Blastopirellula marina: one gene and its partner. The protein of the gene in region 2 interacts with the protein of the main gene of each other region in a pairwise test. Links are inferred from orthologs where the notes say so. Each region holds a gene or a part of one and is shown on either strand. Other genes may lie near its edges. The genes, in order: nth and aceE.

Evidence for each region.
Region 1: the proteins of aceE (region 2) and nth interact in binary tests that used the Escherichia coli proteins (3 or more experiments, as listed by UniProt). The link is inferred for Blastopirellula marina from one-to-one orthologs.

Annotation. Positions count from the first base shown.
Region 1 is NZ_PUIA01000057.1:116,988-126,401, forward strand. The notes cover bases 3,642-6,359. They hold nth (endonuclease III), read right to left. Parts: upstream 5,467-6,359; coding sequence 4,816-5,466; downstream 3,642-4,815. Other genes in these bases: C5Y96_RS17575 (D-arabinono-1,4-lactone oxidase), read right to left, coding at 3,642-4,708; C5Y96_RS17585 (DUF4129 domain-containing protein), read right to left, coding at 5,538-6,359. Outside these bases: C5Y96_RS17555 (5-(carboxyamino)imidazole ribonucleotide synthase), read left to right, coding at 1-541; C5Y96_RS17560 (hypothetical protein), read left to right, coding at 645-1,514; C5Y96_RS17565 (TIM barrel protein), read right to left, coding at 1,540-2,466; dcd (dCTP deaminase), read right to left, coding at 2,500-3,072; more of C5Y96_RS17575, read right to left, coding at 3,239-3,641; more of C5Y96_RS17585, read right to left, coding at 6,360-7,430; C5Y96_RS17590 (DUF58 domain-containing protein), read right to left, coding at 7,514-8,827; C5Y96_RS17595 (AAA family ATPase), read right to left, coding at 8,827-9,414. UniProt on the Escherichia coli protein: DNA repair enzyme that has both DNA N-glycosylase activity and AP-lyase activity. The DNA N-glycosylase activity releases various damaged pyrimidines from DNA by cleaving the N-glycosidic bond, leaving an AP (apurinic/apyrimidinic) site.
Region 2 is NZ_PUIA01000094.1:87,587-97,568, reverse strand. Bases 3,347-6,632 are described here. They hold aceE (pyruvate dehydrogenase (acetyl-transferring), homodimeric type), read left to right. Parts: upstream 3,347-3,729; coding sequence 3,730-6,432; downstream 6,433-6,632. Other genes in these bases: C5Y96_RS26305 (2-oxo acid dehydrogenase subunit E2), read left to right, coding at 6,529-6,632; lpdA (dihydrolipoyl dehydrogenase), read left to right, coding at 3,347-3,443. Also shown: C5Y96_RS26325 (Gfo/Idh/MocA family oxidoreductase), read right to left, coding at 1-831; rpsD (30S ribosomal protein S4), read left to right, coding at 1,215-1,823; more of lpdA, read left to right, coding at 2,013-3,346; more of C5Y96_RS26305, read left to right, coding at 6,633-7,911; C5Y96_RS26300 (zinc-ribbon domain-containing protein), read left to right, coding at 8,099-9,106; C5Y96_RS26295 (hypothetical protein), read left to right, coding at 9,140-9,568; C5Y96_RS28025 (hypothetical protein), read left to right, coding at 9,631-9,759; C5Y96_RS26290 (hypothetical protein), read left to right, coding at 9,800-9,982. UniProt on the Escherichia coli protein: Component of the pyruvate dehydrogenase (PDH) complex, that catalyzes the overall conversion of pyruvate to acetyl-CoA and CO(2).

The DNA of each region.
Region 1 (9,414 bases), on a different replicon or contig from region 2:
TGGCAATGTCGAGTGCTACACGCCGATTGAAAACATCCATGTGAATCACATTCTGGATGTCTCGGTTTCGCCTGGTCGCCTCTCCGAGAAGGCCACGGCTGAAGCCATGGAAATCGCCAAGGCCGTTTTGACCGAGTTGGATGTTGTAGGCGTTTTGTGCGTTGAGTTCTTTCTCGCTCCTGGTGATGCGCTGCTCATCAATGAACTAGCCCCACGTCCCCACAACTCAGGCCACCTGACCATCGATTCGCACGTAACCTGTCAATTCGAGCAGCAAGTTCGCTCAATCTGTGGCCTCCCGTTGGGTTCAACGAGGCAACTTCGTCCTTCCGCGATGATCAATCTGCTGGGAGATGTCTGGGAACCAAGTATACCTGATTGGGCAGCGGCATGCTCGAACCCAGACGTGAAACTGCATCTGTATGGCAAGCGCGAACCTCGAGTAGGCCGAAAGATGGGGCACATGACGGTAACTGCGGACACGGTCGATGCAGCAATAGAATCCGCGTATACCGCAAAAACTCGCTTGCAGGGCAAGTGATAGCTTCCCTAATCTGCGCCGAGCCTGCATCCTAGCAGTCATCCGCTGCAGAGGGGATTCAAACTCAATTCGCACCATCGGGGTGGCCGAAGATTGTAAGGAAATGCAAACTTCGGCCCTTCGAGACTTCGCTATGCGCATCGAGACTCAAACCTCCCCGACGCCTACCCGCCAGCAAAAGCAAGATGCCGCAGGCGAGCAGCTACAAAACCTCTTCAACGAGATCCTGACTGCTGCCGGCCGCCCTGGCTATGCTTCTGCCGAAGCGTACGAGTCAGAGAATTCGATCCAGGACGACATTCGCGAAGACTGGAATGACTGGTTCTCGTTGACCAACGCCGGTAACTATCCCGACGAAGTCGATGCCCAGGCCCTTCCTCGCGACTACGGCGACCTGCTCGTCCGCACCTACAACGAAGGTGGCTTCGCCGATCCGCATGGCTTTCTTAAAAACCTCACTGCCGATGAGTTAGCCACGGTGCAGCATGTGAATCGACTGGTCGATCCGATCGACATCGACTCCCTGACCCCTGAAGCCGCATTAAACCTGCTCATCCCAAGGCCAGCACAAATCGACCTGAACTACGATGGGCTAACCCAAGTCGGTGAAGCATACATGATTCGCTTCCCTGACAGCCGTACGCCTGAAGCGGTCGTGAATGCGTGGAATGAAGCGACCGCGGATATGGATCCGAGAGAGAAGATCTTCTACGAGTTGCAGATGAAGCTTCCCACGTTGCTGGCCAATATCCATGTCGACGACCAAGGTCGCTACGTCAGCCATACCGAGCCCGGCGATCCGAATTGGGTCAATCCACAGGCCGATTCCAACTACTCGTTCACCGATCTGTCCCAGCAGATGATCGATTACTTGGACTATTTCCAGCACCAGATCCCGAAAGACCGATACGAACAGCAGCGGGCCTTCTACACACAGTTCAAACAAAGCCTGCAAGAGCACGGGGCTCGCTAATGAGCCCCCTTGCCGCTACTTGGCTCTAGACGTCGCACAGCGCGACACCGTGCCGGAGTGACGCCAGTTTGTCATCCCAGGTAGGGATGTATTCCTGGACGACGTATCCATCGTATTCCGAATCCGCCACGGCCTTGATGATGGCCGAGTAGTTCATCTCTTGCGTATCGTCCAGTTCACATCGACCTGGATTTCCAGCCGTGTGCAGGTGCCCAATGTACGGCAGGCTCTGGCGGAAACGTCGAATAACGTCACCGTTCATAATCTGCACGTGGTAGAAATCGAACAGTAACTTCATGTTTGGTGAGTCGACCTGTTTGATCATGTCCAGGCAATGATCGACATCGTCTCCAAAGTAACCGGGATGCCCCTTCATAGGGTGCGAATCATCTCGGCTGTTGAGGTGTTCGAGCACAAGTTGAACGTTATTTTCTTCTGCGTAGGGAATCACTGATTTCCAGAATTCGACGCAATTCTTGGTGCCTTGCTCGAAGCCGATTCCCTTTTTGCTCATCCCGGTGAACGTGATCACGCTAGGGCAATTCCACTTCACTGCGGTATCGATGGCCCCTTTCAGCTTCTCGGTACACATTGCGTGATTGTCCGGATTTACCGGACCATCCTTGAAGCCATGTCCCGAGCATAGCGATACCTTCAAGCCGTGCTCTTTCATCAGGGGGTACCATTTGACATCGATCCCTTCCATCGCCTGAAGTCCCATCTTCGCACATGCGGGAATCAGGGTTTCCATCGGCATTGGATTAAAGCACCATGCCATGACCGACTGCTTGATATTCTTACCGGTTGCCTTGAAGTCTTCCGAGGGAACTTGGGTTGCAGCGGAAGACCCTGCAGCACGAGCAGTGCCGGCCATGGCCAAACCAGCCACCGAGGTACCCACAACGGTCTTAATCAGGTCACGGCGAGATAGGCGGGATTTGTTTTGCGGCATGGCAGTGTTCTCGTAATTTATACAGGGTGGGGCTTAAGGGTTATCAAAGGGAAATGCCATTTGCGATTCATCCGGAGGCTGGGCCCCGGGGTTCAACTCCTTGAACAACAGGCTGGGCTGAATTCCGTGATTGTTCTGGTACTTGTCGCTCACATACTCCGTAATGTCACCCGTGATCTCGTGATAGAAGATCTGGCAAATGGGGACATTCGGATAGATGCGAATCGGCTGGACGGCAAACATCTCTAAGGTCCAAAATCCTTTGAACCCGACATCACCAAACCCAGCGGTCACGTGCACGAAAAGACCAAGCCGCCCGATTGAACTGCGCCCCTCAATCATGGGAACGTAGCCGTGCGTTTCGGTCATCTCATTGGTTCGTGCCAAATACAACTGATTTGGATTCAGCACGTAACCCTCTTCCGGTATTGTAATTCGCCGGATCCGGTGAGGCTGACGCATATCGAGGATCAACTCCTCGTACGTCATCAATTCTTCGTTGAGCGTCAGATTGTAACTATTGGGATTTAAACGACTTTCGTCATAAGGCTCGATAAAGATCTTGCTGTTGAGATGTTTCCGAATCTCATTACCGGAAAGAATCATGGATGGGCCTTGGGTTGTCCACAACGGTCGTCATGAGCCGTCGCAGGCGAAAAGTCCTGGATGATACCGAAGTGCTGATTATAGAGGGTATTTGCGAAATTAAAACGGACTAGTTTTCCACGCAAGGTATTGTTCTTGGCGGCCAAATTCGCGTGCTCCCATCACGTCAAACCCCACTCTCGCTGCCAGTTTGACGACCATTCGCTTCTTGGTGTGTCGTCATCGTGGGGAACGAAAAGACTTCCTCTACATATGGATTCCGAAACACCCCGCTACGATCGAATTCATAGGCCGTCTCCCTGAATGCCTCGAGTCGGGGATAAAGTTCTTCGACTTCGCCCCCGGACAGAGGAAACCACTTTCCCCAGTGGGGGCGTGCCCCAAACAACTTAGCCATGCTTCGAGCCAGAAATCGGCCGACCTGGAAGAAGGGCTCCCTGGGCTCGACGTAGGTAATCAAACTGATGGAATAGACCCATGGCTCGGTTCCTTCCGACATCGAGATCAGCGTATCGTCAGCAAGAATCCGGCGGAAACAAATTGGGTAATGATGGCAGTAGATACCGCGCAGGGCCTGGAGTTCCTCACTCATTCCCATCTCACCGAGCCTATCTTGCCAGAGAGCGGCCAGGCAGTCACGTTGACCATCGGCTAATTGCAGAACCTGGGCAACAAACGCAGCAGCTTCTCGCACTTTCGATTGGGCGACAAACAATTCGATCTCAAGATGCCGGAACAGTTCGTGCTCCATGACAAGAATTCGGTCGCTACGGTCTGTAACCACCCATCTTGAAAAGACGGACGCCGGCAAGCCCCAGCGAAACAATGCGTGCACCAACGACCGGCTCCTTAGCCATCTCGCGGAAGCAATTACCCCCAGGTGTAAACCGATGTCGAGACTGAGAAACCAATACCACCGATACAGCCAAGCCGACCAAGATGGCTGGGGAAGATCCGATACGCGTCGTTCCTGCGAGACATACCGCCAACTGTGGGGAAGCAGAAAAAACTGCTGCAGGGGAGACTGATCCTCCAATACCAAGGCGTCGTCGATCATCGTGCACCATGTCGCTTTTTCGGTCACCCAATACTGGGGCACACAGCGAAATGTCACGCCCAAAATGATGCCGAGGCACCCTAGACTGCAACGGGCTGCCTGTAATGATTCACCTGACTTGACCTCCCGAATCTCCGCCTTACCGTCGTTGTCGAAACATGCGATCCGTAATGATTCCATATAGTGCGAGAGGCTGTTTTTCCCGGAACCATGCGTACCGGTCGAGATTGCCCCGGCGATGGTTTGTTCGGTAATCAATCCAATCGACGGAGTCGTCAGGCCTCGCTTGGCGAGTTCAGCGAGTACCTTCTTCATCTGAGTGCCGCCCCCCACGATTGCGAGTGGCGGTTCGGACGAATCATCAACCTTTACTTCATTGAAGTTCCGCATATTGACGATCACGTCCGCGGAAACAATGGCACCGCTCCAGGCATGTTTCGATGCAACGACACGTATCTTCCCTGTGTTGTGCCGATTCAGAATTTCGAGCAGTTCTTCCTCGGAACTTGGCTCATAATAATGAGCGGAATGAAAATCGACGTTTCTCCCGAAGTTGACAATTCGCTTATTCGTTTCCATGGCATTGGTTCCACGAGACAATTGCCCAAGAATCGTTCAGGCCAAAACAAATCCCTCGTTTACCAACGCGAAAAGCGCCAAACAGATGGTCACTTTTTTCTTCAGATTTACACGACGCCGATCTGCGGGCAGAACTTAAGGAAATGGCATCCCTCACATTTGGGTTTCCTGGCCGCACAAACCGCTCGACCGTGGTGAATCAGTCGATGCGAGAAATCGATCCACTCTTTCTTAGGAACCACCTCCATCAATTCGCGTTCGATCTGGACTGCGTCCCCTTTATCTGTCAGTCCCAGCCGTTTGGTCAGCCGCCCGACATGGGTGTCGACGACGATACCGGAAGGGATTCCGTAGGCGGTCCCTAGCACGACATTGGCCGTTTTTCGACCGACTCCGGGCAAGGCCACCAGGGTTGCTAAGTCCTTGGGCACCTCGCCATCGAACTCGTCGGCCAGTGCCCGCGAGGCGGCATGGATGTTCTTCGCTTTGTTCCGGAAGAATCCCGTCGTCTTGACCAGGTTCTCCAATGTCTTGACCGGGGCCCGCGACATGGAATCGGCATCGGGATACTTGGCAAACAACTCCTTCGTCACGATGTTGACCCGTACATCGGTACATTGCGCCGACAGAATCGTCGCAATCAACAGTTGAAAGGGGGTCTCGTAATTCAAGGCGCACTCAGCGCCCGCGTAATCCTTTTTCAGTTGCCGAACAACGCGGCGGGCCTGGGCTTTCCGCTCTTGGAGGTCTTCGATCATGCAGGAATAGTTTTTCAGCTTGGAGTGATACGTTTTCAATGAGAGCGAAAACAAGCGAGGAGTATTCGTTCCTAACTCTTTAATCGCTCCCACAGTTTTCGCAGAATTTCGAGCGTTTCCCTAGGGGCCTTTCCACTTCCGTAGGCAACCTGGCCGTAAAGATCGGCCGTGGGACGTACCGTACTCGCCAATTCGTGGTGCTCGTTTTCGAGCATAGTGGCAAATTCGCCTGGCGTCTGTTCTTCCCGGCGTTGGCTCCCCTGCTCTGCCGCCCAAGCTTCCAGCGCCGCGAACGAATATCGCACCCACTCTTCCAGTGGCTTTCCCTTCCAACTCGGGTCCTGGAATGGATTGCGAAACGCTGAGAATGCAATGCGCGGCTTCTTCAGCGGTTCGGGGGCCACCCCCTGCTCAACCTCTTCCTTTTTCTTTTCACCTAAGAGGCTCGCCCAGAACTCATTCCATGCCTTGACGATATCGTCCCAGAACTTCCACACCAAAAACGCGATCATGCCAAGAACGACCACGTAGACCAGAACTTTGAGCAAGTCCCCCAACGAAGCCAGTGGGTTGGGAAAGGAGAATGCCGGTGTTTGTGAAGGCGATTGATTTGATTGATCTTGGGGTGGCTCATTGGAAGCGTCTTCCTGAGAGTCCTTTTCTTCCGACGGCTTTGGCTTTGTGTCATCCTGCTGCTTTTGCTCTGGTTTGTCGGATTTCTCAGAGGATTGATCACCTTGCCGCTGCTCCGCTTCTCCCTGTTGAGACTTCGATGGATCGGACGACTTCTCCTGCGAGTCTGATTCCTTCTGCCCTTCGCTCTGGTTTTTGTCGTTCGTCTTCGAGTTCTCGCTTTGCTGCTGATCGGATTCTTTCGATTCCCCAGGCTTCTTTTTCTGAGCATTGGGGTCGGATTGGTTGCTGGCCTCTTTTCCGTCTTTTCGTGTCTCGTCTGACTTTTGCGAATTCTCGTCGGCTCGTTCCTGGTTTTCAGTGGTCTTCGAACGGTCCTGGCGATTGTCGTTCGTACCGTCTTTGTTGACGGCTACCTGCGATGCTTTGCGTTGCTGTTCGTCTTGGTAGAAAGGAAGTTGAGCCAGTTCGTACTCGGCATTGGGCCGCGGCAAAATCGACACCACGATCAGCACCAGTGCCACCACACCAAAGCCCACCCCCAGCCAGGTACCGGTCATACTGAGCGGCATGACCAGGCCGCGCGTTTGAAGGTAACGGCGAAGCCCAAGAAAACTGGTCGTCACCAATAGACTCAGTGCGGCGAAGACATACGCGACAAGCAACGTGAACAGATACCACTTCTTATCGGCAACTTTGCTTCCGGCTAGTGCCTGGCCGAAGCCAAATATGGGAAGGGCTGCCAACGAGAAATAGACCACCCAAGCCCCTGGGGCAAACTTCGTATTCGTAGGATTGATCCAAGCGTCGAGCTTTTCTAGAAATGTCTTCGACTGCTGCGTATCTTCTTCTGCTTGACCGGTAACCCCCTGAAGCTGATCGTCAGGCTGGGTGATCTCTTGCTCATGAGATTCTTCTTCTGGTACTTCACCCCGGATCCACTGCATTAGCCCTTTTTGAGACGCATCGACGGAGCCGGCCATGACAGTGCAATCGTAAACCAGGCGGGTACTCAGCCACCACACAACCGCGAGCAGCACTGCTGTTAAGATGATCGCCTCGGGAACGAATCTCATCACCGCAGCGAGGACGCATACTCCCAGAATTCCTCCGAGAATTGCGGCTCGCGTTCCCCCCTCTTCGATCCCCACGCGAGCATTCGCCACGATCCCCAGTACAAACATGCACATGATGAAATTGAGCCGCCAGACATGGGGACCGTCGTAGAAGATCCCCACCGAAAACAGCACCAAACTTCCCACCAATACCATGATTAACGCCGGCGCAACGGCGATGATGGCATAGTCGAGTTCGGTGAGTCGGGGACGCATGAAACTTTTGCTCTCAATCCATGACGAAAACAGTCGTCAGCTCTAAGTCAATCTCGCTGAAAACCAAACACTTCACACCCAATCTAAAACAACGGATAGGCCTGTTCCTGACAGATCTGACTGATGGTTTCCATCGATTTCAACTGCTTGGCCAACATGCGTTCGGCAAGTAGCAATCCGGCGGCTTGGGCGAATTCGTACTCGTCCCAGCAATTGACGATGGGCGTCACGGCGTAACCTCCGCGGACCAGGTTACCCAGCGTCATCGCTATCTCAGGGGTAACCTTACTAAGGATCGGAACGACCGTCGCATCGCGTGGCAGGTCACTCTCAATCTCCAAGAGCAGCGACGGCAGCGCGAGCCCTTCATTCTTTTCACTGCGGGCCATCATATGTCGGATCTGCTGAAACTGATGGGCACCTCTTTTGGTTCGCACCTTCTGGGGATTCAAGCGGGGATCACGATCGATACGCCCTGCACTCTTTCTGGCTGCGTCGCGCGTCCGGGCATCGAAGTCCCAGCCTTCGTATTTCATCCGCTCAGCCGCATCGACCGAATTGGTAAAGATCCCTACCTGTTGATCCATCAAATGAACCGAATTGGCAATGGCTACCGCGCATTTGATCGCCAACTCGCTCCGAATCGGTTCATCCTTTTCCGGAAAGCTATCGGGATGAAGGTCGAGAATAATGCTTACGCCTGCAATGCAGGTTGCTTCGTACTGTTTGCTATGCAGTTGGCCGGTTCTGGCTGTCGAGGCCCAGTGAATCCGGTTCAGGGGATCTCCCAATTGATAGCGACGAATGCCGGCAATACGCGACGGGTCTTCAAAAAGTCGCGATTGCATTTTGATTTCGCCCAAGGGACGCTTGGAAACGAGATCGAATCCGTCCAGCGGAATAATCGCCGGATCGACCGTAATGAACTCTGGCTCAGCAATCACCTTGAATTGTTTGTATAGGCCGAACACATCCCCCGTCTCGAGCACGGCCGGTCCGATCTGATAGTATCCGCGGCGATTGCATTGAATTCGGTACGTAAATAGTTTGGTGGCCCGCGGCCATAACATCGCCAGGAAGATCCTCTTTCCATCCACTTCCAATGCCGCTGGACGAGTTATCACGGCATGTCTGGGCAGCAGATCCTCGATCAGCATCCACGGCATGGGAATGACACCCGAATAATGGACGGTCAGCGCAACCGTGATCACATCCCCTTCTTCAGCATCTACCTGACTGACATGTCGAGTCGCCGATAAGCTTCGTAGCCAGTAGCGAACGAGCACCCGAGAGCCCAGCATGACCGCGACCAATGCGTACATGGCATAGGTCATCAATCCCAAGCCAAACGCCAAGGATAGAGCAAGCAGGATCGCGGCTCCCAAGACCCAACGCATTAAACCGTTGCCTCGTCCAGCATAGGGACAGGGACTTCCTGCAGAATATCGTCCAGCACGTCTTGGGGGGTTACTTTGCGAAGTCGACTTTCGGGACGCAAGATCAGTCGATGAGCCATCACTGGCGTCAGCACTCGCTTGACGTCGTCTGGCAGCACGTAGTTGCGTCCCAAAATCGCTGCCAGTGATTGGCTGGTACGAAACAGCGCCAGCGAGGCACGAGGGCTTGCCCCAAGCATCAGTTGATCATGCCGGCGTGTCGCATGGACAAGTTCAACGATGTAACGCTGGACCTTCTCGTGTAACTTGACACTACGACTCGCCTTTTGACAGGCACGCAATTCTTCCTTGGTAACCACAGCCTCGATGGTTTCCAAGGGATGCTGCTTCCGCGAAGCGGTAAGCATCTTGAGCTCGTCTTCCAGGCTGGGGTAGCCTAAACTGAACTTCATCAGAAAACGATCGAGTTGGGCCTCAGGCAGCGGAAAGGTACCCTCATGATCGATTGGGTTTTGTGTCGCTAATACAAGGAACGGCGGATCGAGTTGATGCGTCTCACCATCAATGGTGACGCGCGACTCAGCCAT
Region 2 (9,982 bases):
GGCATCTGGCTCGGGGCCTTCGGCCGAGATCTTGGTGGGGTACTTCAGTTTGAGTGCCCAGAAGACCACGTCAATGTAATGGCAGCCCATGTCGCCGAGTGTACCACCACCGAAGTCCCACCAGCGTCGCCACTGGGCTGGCATGTAGACCGGCGAATAGGGACGCTCGGCTGCTGGGCCGAGCCACAGATCCCAGTGCACTCCCTTGGGAACCGGTGGCGTATCGGTAGGAACGGTACCTCCCCCCCAGCCTTTGCCAACCCAGACATCAACGTGCTGGATGTTGCCGATGGCACCTGATTGAATGGCTTCGACCACGCGGCGATAGTTGTTGCCTGCGTGAATCTGGGTACCGAGCTGCGTGGCCAGCTTGTTCTTGACCGCGAAGTTGGTCATCTCGCGGGCCTCGTGAACCGTGTGGGTCATCGGCTTTTCGCAGTAGACGTGCTTGCCTAGCTGCATCGCCCACATCGAAGCCGGGGCGTGCGTATGGTCCGGCGTGCTGACTACGACGGCATCGATGTTCTTCTCTTTGTCCAGCAGAACTCGGAAGTCGTTGTATTTCTTCGACTTGTGCTTGCTGTATTGATTCAATGCCTTGTTCAAGTAGCCGTCGTCGATATCGCACAGCGCGACCAGGTTCTGGCCGCTAACGCCACTGACATTGGCCGAGGCACGGTTCTGAACACCGATACACGCGATATCCAATAGCTCGTTCGCAGACTTCGACTCAGCGGCCGCGGCAAGCTGGTGGAAACCTGTTCCGGCAACCATGGCAGCTGCAGCAGATGTTTGGAGAAAGGAGCGGCGACTTAGAACTGGTTTTCTCATGCAGAAAATCCTTCAGGCAAGAAAGTCTAGTAGAGAGGTGGCCATGAACACGGCCGGCGGGACTCACATCAGTCTCACTGATGATTCTCCAGAATACAAAGTTTCATGTCACGATACATCATGTTTTTATCGACTTTAATCGCAGGAAAAGGGTTGAACCAGAGAGTTGGGGTGGGGTTTACGGCATTCAGGGGGGACTTTGAATTTCACTTAAGGGCCGGATGAGCCCCTTGTCAAAGGTGGTTAGGTGCGGCACAATGTGTGGTTTCCACCCGGTCTAAAGTATTGACCAGGGAACAAACGTGGATGTAGGAATCACGTTTTCGTCGCTTAACTGCGGTATGGTGATTCCTGGAAATCGAATTCTTAGGAGTGAACCGCACATGGGCCATTACACAGGTCCCAAGGCCAAAATCAACCGTCGTCTCGGTGCCATGATTTATGAAAGTCGCGGCGCTATGCGTGCTGCTGACCGCCGGCCTAATCCCCCAGGTATGCACAATCGTCCAAAGCGCCCGTCCAACTACGGTGCTGCTTTGATGGAAAAGCAAAAGATCAAGCATTATTACGGCATTGGTGAAAAGCAGCTCCGTCGCTATTTTGCCCACGCCAAGCACAGCAAGGGCAACACGGGTGAAAACTTGTTGTCGTTGTGCGAACGCCGCCTGGACAACATCGTCCGTCGTGCCGGTCTGGCACTGACTCGCTGCCAGGCTCGCCAGGGTATCGTGCACGGTCACTTCCTGGTCAACGGCCAGAAGGTTGACAAGCCATCGTACCAGATGCGTCCCGGCGACGTGGTTAGCGTCCGCAACCGTGAAAAGCTGCAGATTCTGTATCGCAGCATCCACGGCGATGCTTCCGGTGAACCAGCAGCGTTCCTGTCACCCGATCCGGAAACCCTGTCGGTGACCTACGACGCCGTTCCAGGTCCTGAAGATTTCAGCCTGCCGGTGGACGTGAACATGGTGGTCGAATTCATGTCGCGTTAATTTCCGAAATCACTTTTTCGGCAATTCGCAGATTTCAGAGGGATTCCGGCACGACAGCCCGTCGCGGAGTCCCTTTTTTTTTGGTTCAATGTGCCACTGTTACCTGTGGAACTTGAGAAGCATCTCCCCACTACCGCATCTCAGGTCAGTAACTCAATTTTGCCTTAGTAAATTTGCTAGAGAGACATCATGGCTCATACCCAATTGGCGGTCATCGGTGGTGGTCCTGGGGGCTACGCAGCAGCTTTTTTGGCTGCCGACGAAGGAATGGAAGTCACCCTCATCGAAAAAGAACCGCGTCTCGGGGGAACGTGTTTGCTGCGTGGATGTATCCCATCCAAGGCGCTTTTGCACGTAGCACGCGTGATTGACGAAGTTCACGAACTAAACAAGGACTGGGGTGTCACCTTCAGTGAACCACAGATCGAGCTCGACAAGCTGCGTGCTCGCAAAGAAGGGGTGATTAAGTCCCTTTCGACCGGCCTGGGGCAACTCGCCAAGAAGCGAAATGTGACCGTCATCAAGGCCAAAGCCAGCTTCATCGATTCGAGCACGCTCGAACTGGAAGGGGACGATCCTTCCATTCCTGAAGGGGGTAAGCTGACGTTTGATCACGCGATTGTCGCCACGGGTTCGGTGGCTGCCATGCCGCCCGCTTTTCAGATCGACTCGCCACGGGTGATGGACTCGACCGGCGCTCTGGAGCTGCAAGACATTCCCGAAACCATGCTGGTGATCGGTGGTGGCTATATCGGCCTGGAAATGGGCACTGTGTACGCCCACCTGGGTACCAAGGTCAGTGTCGTCGAGTTGACCGATGGACTTCTACCGGGTGCCGACCGTAACCTGGTCAAACCGCTGGCCAAGAAGCTGGAAGAATTGTTCGAGGGTCGTATCTTCACCAACACCAAGGTCGGTTCGCTGGGCGATCGCGACGGCAAGGTCGAAGTTGCCTTCGAAGGTCCAAACAAGTTCGGCACATTCAAGTATGACCGCGTCCTGGTTTCGATCGGTCGCTGGCCGAACACCAAGGGAATTGGCCTGGAAAACACGCAGTGCGTTGTCGACAAGCGAGGTTTCATTGGGGTCGATAAGCAGCTTCGCACGGCTGATCCGAAGATCTCGGCCATTGGCGACGTGACCGGCAACCCAATGCTCGCTCACAAAGCAACGCACGAAGGTCGTGCCGCCGTCGAGGCCATTCTGGGCCACCCGGTTTCCTTCGAGCCTGCTGCGATTCCGGCCGTGATCTTCACTGATCCAGAAATTGCCTGGGCTGGTCTGATGGAAGAAGAAGCCAAAGCCATGGGTAAGAAGGTCGAAGTGGCCATGTATCCATGGGCTGCCAGCGGACGTGCCCAAGCATTGGGGCGTACCGATGGGTTGACCAAGTGGATCATCGATCCTGAGACCCAACGCGTTTTGGGCTGCGGTATTGTCGGACCTGGGGCCGGTGAGATGATTTCCGAAGCCGTTTTGGCACTGGAAATGCGAGCCGAAGTCTTTGATCTGACCTCGACAATTCACCCGCATCCGACCCTAAGCGAGACGGTTATGAACGCTGGTGAGGTATTTTTCGGAACCGCTACCGAAATTTACAAGCCAAAGAAGAAGTCGTAACGTCTTGTCCTTAAACAACTTGTAGTTTTAATTGGGCTTATGCCGATTCTGCTGACTGCAGAAGACGGAGAGGGTTCGCCTACCACTCGCTGACAAATACGGTCAGCGCGGTAGAATTCAGACTCGAAGCCCGCCTCGGGCCTAAACCGAGATTGATCTTTGAGATAAGTTAATCGAGGGTTGCTTCGCCAGAAGAGCGTCGCGCAATGAAGTCGCGACGAACGAGATTTTTCCCTGGCGCAAAGCAACGGACTGAAAAAAGGGAAGTTGCATGGCGAACGCCAAAATGATGCCTGCCGAAGAGAACTTGATGCGGAACAACCCGTCGACCTTTTCCCAAGACGTGGACCCGGCGGAAACGCAAGAGTGGCTCGACTCGCTCGACTACGTTCTGGAAGGAAAAGGGGATGATCGGGTTCGCTTTCTTCTCTCGGCTTTAGAGAATCGAGCTCACGCACGCGGCGTGGATGTGCCGTTTGCTGCCAACACGCCGTACATCAATACGATTCATTCCTCCGATCAGCCGGCGTACCCGGGTAACCGAGAATTTGAACGCCGCATCAAGAGCATCATCCGCTGGAACGCGATGGCGATGGTGACGCGGGCCAACAAGAACTTTGAGGGCCTGGGTGGTCACATCAGTACGTTCGCTTCAAGTGCTACGCTGGTGGAAGTCGCTTTCAATCACTTCCTGCGTGGTCGTGGAAGCGGCTACGAAGGGGACCAGGTTTATTTCCAGGGGCACGCTTCCCCGGGTATTTACTCGCGGGCGTTCGTCGAAGGACGCTTGACCGAAAAGAACCTCGAGAACTTCCGCCGTGAATTGCAGCCGGAAATGGGGCTTTCGTCCTATCCGCACCCATGGCTGATGGAAGATTTCTGGGAATTTCCAACCGTTTCGATGGGCTTGGGACCGATCTGCTCGATCTATCAGGCTCGCTTCAATCGCTACATGCATGACCGGGGTTTGAAAGACACCAGCAAGACACGCGTCTGGGCGTTCCTCGGTGACGGCGAATGCGATGAACCGGAAACCTTGGGTGCGATCAGCCTCGCTTCGCGCGAACAACTCGACAACCTGACGTGGGTCATCAACTGCAACCTGCAGCGTCTCGACGGTCCAGTTCGTGGTAACGGCAAGATCATCCAGGAACTGGAAGCGGTCTTCCGTGGTGCCGGCTGGAACGTCATCAAGGTGGTTTGGGGAAGCGACTGGGATCCGCTGCTGGAAGCCGACAAGACGGGCCTTCTGGTCAAGCGAATGGAAGAAGTCGTCGACGGTCAGTACCAGAAGTACGTTGTCGAATCGGGCGAATACATTCGCAAGCACTTCTTCGGCAAGTATCCCGAGTTGCTGGAACTGGTGAAGAACTACTCCGACGAAAAGCTGCAGAAGCTGACTCGTGGTGGTCACGATCCTGAAAAGGTTTACGCAGCCTACAAAGCGGCGACCGAATGCAAAGGGAAGCCGACCGTCGTCATCGCCAAGACGATCAAGGGTTATGGTCTGGGCGAAGCTGGCGAAGGCCGCAACGTCACCCACAACCAGAAGAAGCTCAACGAAGAAGAACTGCGAGAGTTCCGCACACGCTTCAGCATTCCGATCTCGGATGAAGAAGTCGTGAAAGCTCCGTTCTACCGTCCGCCGGAAGATAGCGCTGAAATGCGTTACCTGAAGAAGCGACGTCAAGAACTGGGGGGCCCGGTTCCTTCGCGTCCGACCACTCATCCCACGTCGACCATCCCAACCATGGAGGAATACAAAGAATTCCTCGGTGGCAGCAAGGGGAAAGAAATGTCGACCACGATGGGTTTTGTCCGCCTGCTTTCCAAGCTGTGCAAGGACCAGAACATCGGTCAGAACATCGTGCCGATCGTCCCTGACGAATCGCGTACTTTCGGTATGGAAGGGATGTTCCGCCAAGTCGGTATTTATGCCCACTCGGGGCAGTTGTACGAGCCGGTCGACTCCGATCAGCTGATGTATTACAAGGAAGCCAAAGACGGTCAGATCCTGGAAGAAGGGATCACCGAAGCGGGGTCGATGTCGTCGTTTATTTCGGCGGGCAATGCGTACTCGCAACACGGCATCAACATGATTCCGTTCTTCATTTACTACAGCATGTTCGGCTTCCAGCGGATCGGTGACCTGGTCTGGTGTGCAGCTGATACCCGTGCCAAAGGTTTCATGATCGGCGGTACCGCAGGTCGTACGACCCTCAACGGCGAAGGTTTGCAGCACCAGGATGGCCACAGCCATCTGAACGCGATCGCCTTCCCAACGGTTCGTTCCTACGACGTCTGTTATGCCTATGAAACGGCTGTCATCACCCTCGACGGGATGAAAAAGCTGTACGAACAGGGCGAAACGGCCATCTACTACATCACCGTAGGCAACGAAAACTACGTGATGCCCGAGATGCCTGCAGGTGCTGAAGAGGGAATCATTCGCGGTATTTACAAGCTGAAAACGCAAGAGGCCGACAAGCCGCGTGCGAAGGTTCAGCTGATGGGTAGCGGAACGATCACTCGCTGCGTGCTCGATGCTGCTCAGATTCTGGCTGAGAAGTACAACATCGCCAGCGATGTCTGGGGCGTTACCAGCTACACCGAGTTGCGTCGCGATGCCCAGTCGTGCGAACGTTGGAACATGTTCCATCCCACCGAAGAGCCGAAGAAGTCGTACATCGAAACCGTCATGGACGGCGTCGAAGGTCCGTTTATCTCGGCTTCCGACAATGTCCGGGCATGGGGCGAACAGATCCGTCCTTACCTGCCTGGCAACATGGTTGCTCTGGGAACCGACGGTATGGGACGCAGCGAAACTCGCGAAGCGCTGCGTCGTCACTTCGAGGTCGATGCCGAATCGGTGGTCATTGCCACGCTTTACGAGTTGGCTCGCACCGGCAAGATCGAGCGTACCGAAGTGGCTCAGGCGATCAAAGATTTGAACTTCGACGCGGAAAAGCCAAACCCATATTTTGCCTAACGGCATATTGGCAGCATCGTCGGTCGGACAGACCCCTGGCCGACGACCGCTTTTCCATGCGACTTGAAATACGCATTCCAAGCAAGGTTATTCACCATGGCAATAGACGTACAACTGCCTGATCTGGGCGATGGAATTGAATCGGGAGACGTGCTGGCCGTGCATGTTTCGGTGGGCGATACGGTCGAAAAGGGACAAACCCTGATCGAAATCGAAACCGATAAGGCCACGGTCGATGTTCCCAGCACCGAAGGGGGCAAGATTGCAAAGGTCCACGTCAAGACGGGCGATACCGTAGCTGTTCACGCGCCGATCGTGACCCTGGAAGCCGCCGGCTCCGCTGGTTCTTCGGCACCTCCTGTCGCTGCACCACCTCAGGAAGAAAAGGCCCCTGAACCAGAAGCCCCTCCGGCTCCGGTTAAGGCCGTCGAGCCAGCTCCGGTTCGCGAAGAACCTAAAGCGGCTCCTCAGCCTACTAAGCCAGTGGCACCACCCAAGCCAGTTACCCCGGCACCAGCCCCAGTTGCCGAAGCACCTAGCGCCGACGACAGCGTGCCAGCCGGGCCGGCCGTGCGTCGCTTTGCCCGCGAAGTAGGTGTCGATCTGCGCAACGTTACCGGTTCGGGTCCCAATGGTCGCATCGAACGTGATGACGTTCTGCGTACCGTTCGAGATTTGAACCAAGGAGGATCGGCCGCCAAGTCGGGTGCGGCTTCCGCGGCCCCTGCGACGGGCGCTTTGCCATCGCTCACCGGCGAAGCCAACCAGGACAAGTACGGTCCGGTTCGCATCGAGAAGATGAAGAAGATCCGCAAGGTCACCGCTGCTCAGATGAGCAAGAGCTGGACGACTGCTCCGCGGGTTACCAACTTCGACGACGCCGACATCACGGCCCTCGAAGAACTGCGTCAGCAAAGCAAAGACGACTACGCCGAGGCTGGTGTCAAGCTGACCACTATGCCGTTTTTGATCAAGGCCGTTGCCGTTGCTTTGCGTGAGCATCCGGAACTGAACGCCTCGATCGACATGGAACAGGAACAGGTCATCTACAAAGATTACGTGAACGTCGGTATTGCCGTCGATTCCGATCGTGGTCTGCTCGTGCCGAATATGAAGAACACCGATCGCATGTCGATTCCCGACATCGCTCGTAGCCTTCAGCAAACGGCTTCCGACATTCGTGGCAACACGTTTGAAATGTCGGCCATCCAAGGTGGGACCTTCACGATCAGCAACCTGGGAGCTATCGGCGGTACTTACAGCACGCCAATCATCAATGTCCCGGAAGTTGCCATCCTGTTGGTTGGCCGCTCGCGAAAGATGCCGGTCGTTGTGAAAGACCAAATCGTTGCTCGCCTGATGATGCCGCTGAGCCTGTCGTACGATCACCGCCTGGTCGATGGTGCCACGGCCCAGCGATTCCTGAACGACGTCAAGAGCCTGCTGGAGAACCCCAGCAAGCTGTTGATGGCTCCTTAGTCATCCGAGCCACTCTCGAAATGTATAAAAGCCCCCTCGCGATACCAGATTGCGAGGGGGCTTTCTTTTTCGTCGTTGGGAATTGGGGTAACCTTCTATGGGGCACTCAAAAGGATGGAGTGGAGCAGGCCAATTCTGGTGGCTATAATCCAGGTCGATTGAATCTCGATCTTGCGAATGGGTGATCATGGCCAAGCTTCATATTGTCTGTCCGAATTGCAGTACCAAGTATCCCGTTGCCGACGACAAACTTGCCGGGCGGCGAGTCACGTGTAAGAAGTGCTCGCAGAAGTTCGTTGCAGAGATTCAGGGGGCCACTCCACCTCCGGAGGATGACCTGTCTCTGATACCCAGCAGCGCGGCAGATGATCCGTTTGGAGGAGATTCTTTCGGTGGGGGTGATCTGTTTGGCGACTTTCCGAGTTCGGAATCAGCCACGTCAGCGCCTTCGCTAGGAGCATTGCCTGCCAAGCAAAAGAGCAACTCGCCTGGGGGCTTCGACCTTATACCTATTCTGCTTGGATCGGCGCGAGTGGTCGGCGTTTCGGTTGTGGTCATCATTGCGTTCTCGACAGTTTTTGCCTCGCCCGGCTCAGGCCAGGGGTCGTCCCCCGGCAACAATGTAGCGGGCGGTCCGCGTGGCCCAGGGGCACCTTGGAACGATCGAGGATTTGGGCCACCGCAAAACCAAGGCGGGGCAAGAAGCGAGGGGGCGTTCGCGCCGCCGCGTAGTCAAGGCGGGGCGAACGATGAAGGGATTTATGTGCCACCGGCTGATGGTCCGAACCCAAGCCCGCCATTCGGTGGATCGACCCCGAATCAACGCAATGAGCCCTCCTTGGGGCGGACGAATCCACCGCCACCAGGCATGATGCCTAATTGGGGACCCAGTCGTAGACCATCCGGTGAGGATTTTAGAAAGCAGTTAGAGAAGGATTATGGGGATAAGCTCGTACGCTTAGAGCACAAGAAGATCAGTGTCGATCAGACCAAAGAGATTGGGAAAGTTTTGGGCCCTCTTATGATCAACATGTCTTATTCCAGCTTCTTCGATCCCAATGTTGATAGCTATGTCTTCTTGTTTCCATACGACGGCGATCTGAACGAACTGGCTTCGAAGATCACCTTTGGCGAGGTGGACAAAGTACTCGTAGGTGAGCGGCGAATCCGTATGAAGACGATCACGATTCCCTGACGGTTCCGATAGCAAAGCGGGTAGGGCCAGCCTATGAATGCTAGTCAGCTCGTTCAGAGTGTGATCGAAGCCCCGCAATTTCTCAGTCAGCAAGTCCTGCTGATTGAGAAGCTCGCGATTCAAGATGCGACCGCGTTGGTGTCGCATCTGGTTCAGGCATTCCACGCTTATCAGTTGTGGCCCCAGGACGCGGCCTGCCTCATCGCTGCTTGCCGTCCGACCGACGAGCAGTTGCTGCAACTCTTGAAGGATGAGCGTGAACGTTGCCAAAAACTTGGCCTACACATCCTGGCTCAGTTGATTGACGCGTATCACTTCCAGCAGCAGGCACACACGGACTTGGCGATTGTCGTTCTTTCGCTACTACGGACGGAAGTATTTTGGCCGAGGCGAAAGTACATGCGCTCGCTGGAGGCTTGGGCGAAATCTCATTCCTTCCCGGGCGACGCCCCGCCAGCATAGCGTTGATAGTAAGGCCTGGTCGCAACAGGAAGAGAACCGCCACATCCGCATGCAGTGGAGATATGAAGAGAAGCGATCGACTCGATGGGTGGATTTTCATGGTACTCGCCGGTGTGAAAGCCTTGCAGAAGTATGGTGTCAAGTTAAACCTGATTCGCGATCAGTTGCCGGACGGCGTTGTGGAAATGTAGTGGCCGACTGTTAGATATTTAGAAGGGAAAGAGGGCTTCGATGATAATGTTTCTACGCGTGGTGATTGGTGTTATCGCAGGCCTGGCACTTGCGTTTGTCTTGGTCATTGGTGTCGAGCTATTCAGCGCAGTAGTGCATCCGTTTCCCGAAGGTTTTGAGGGGACGGAAGAGGAAATCTGCGCGCACGTCGAAAAGTACCCTGGCTGGGTACTGGCTGTGGTT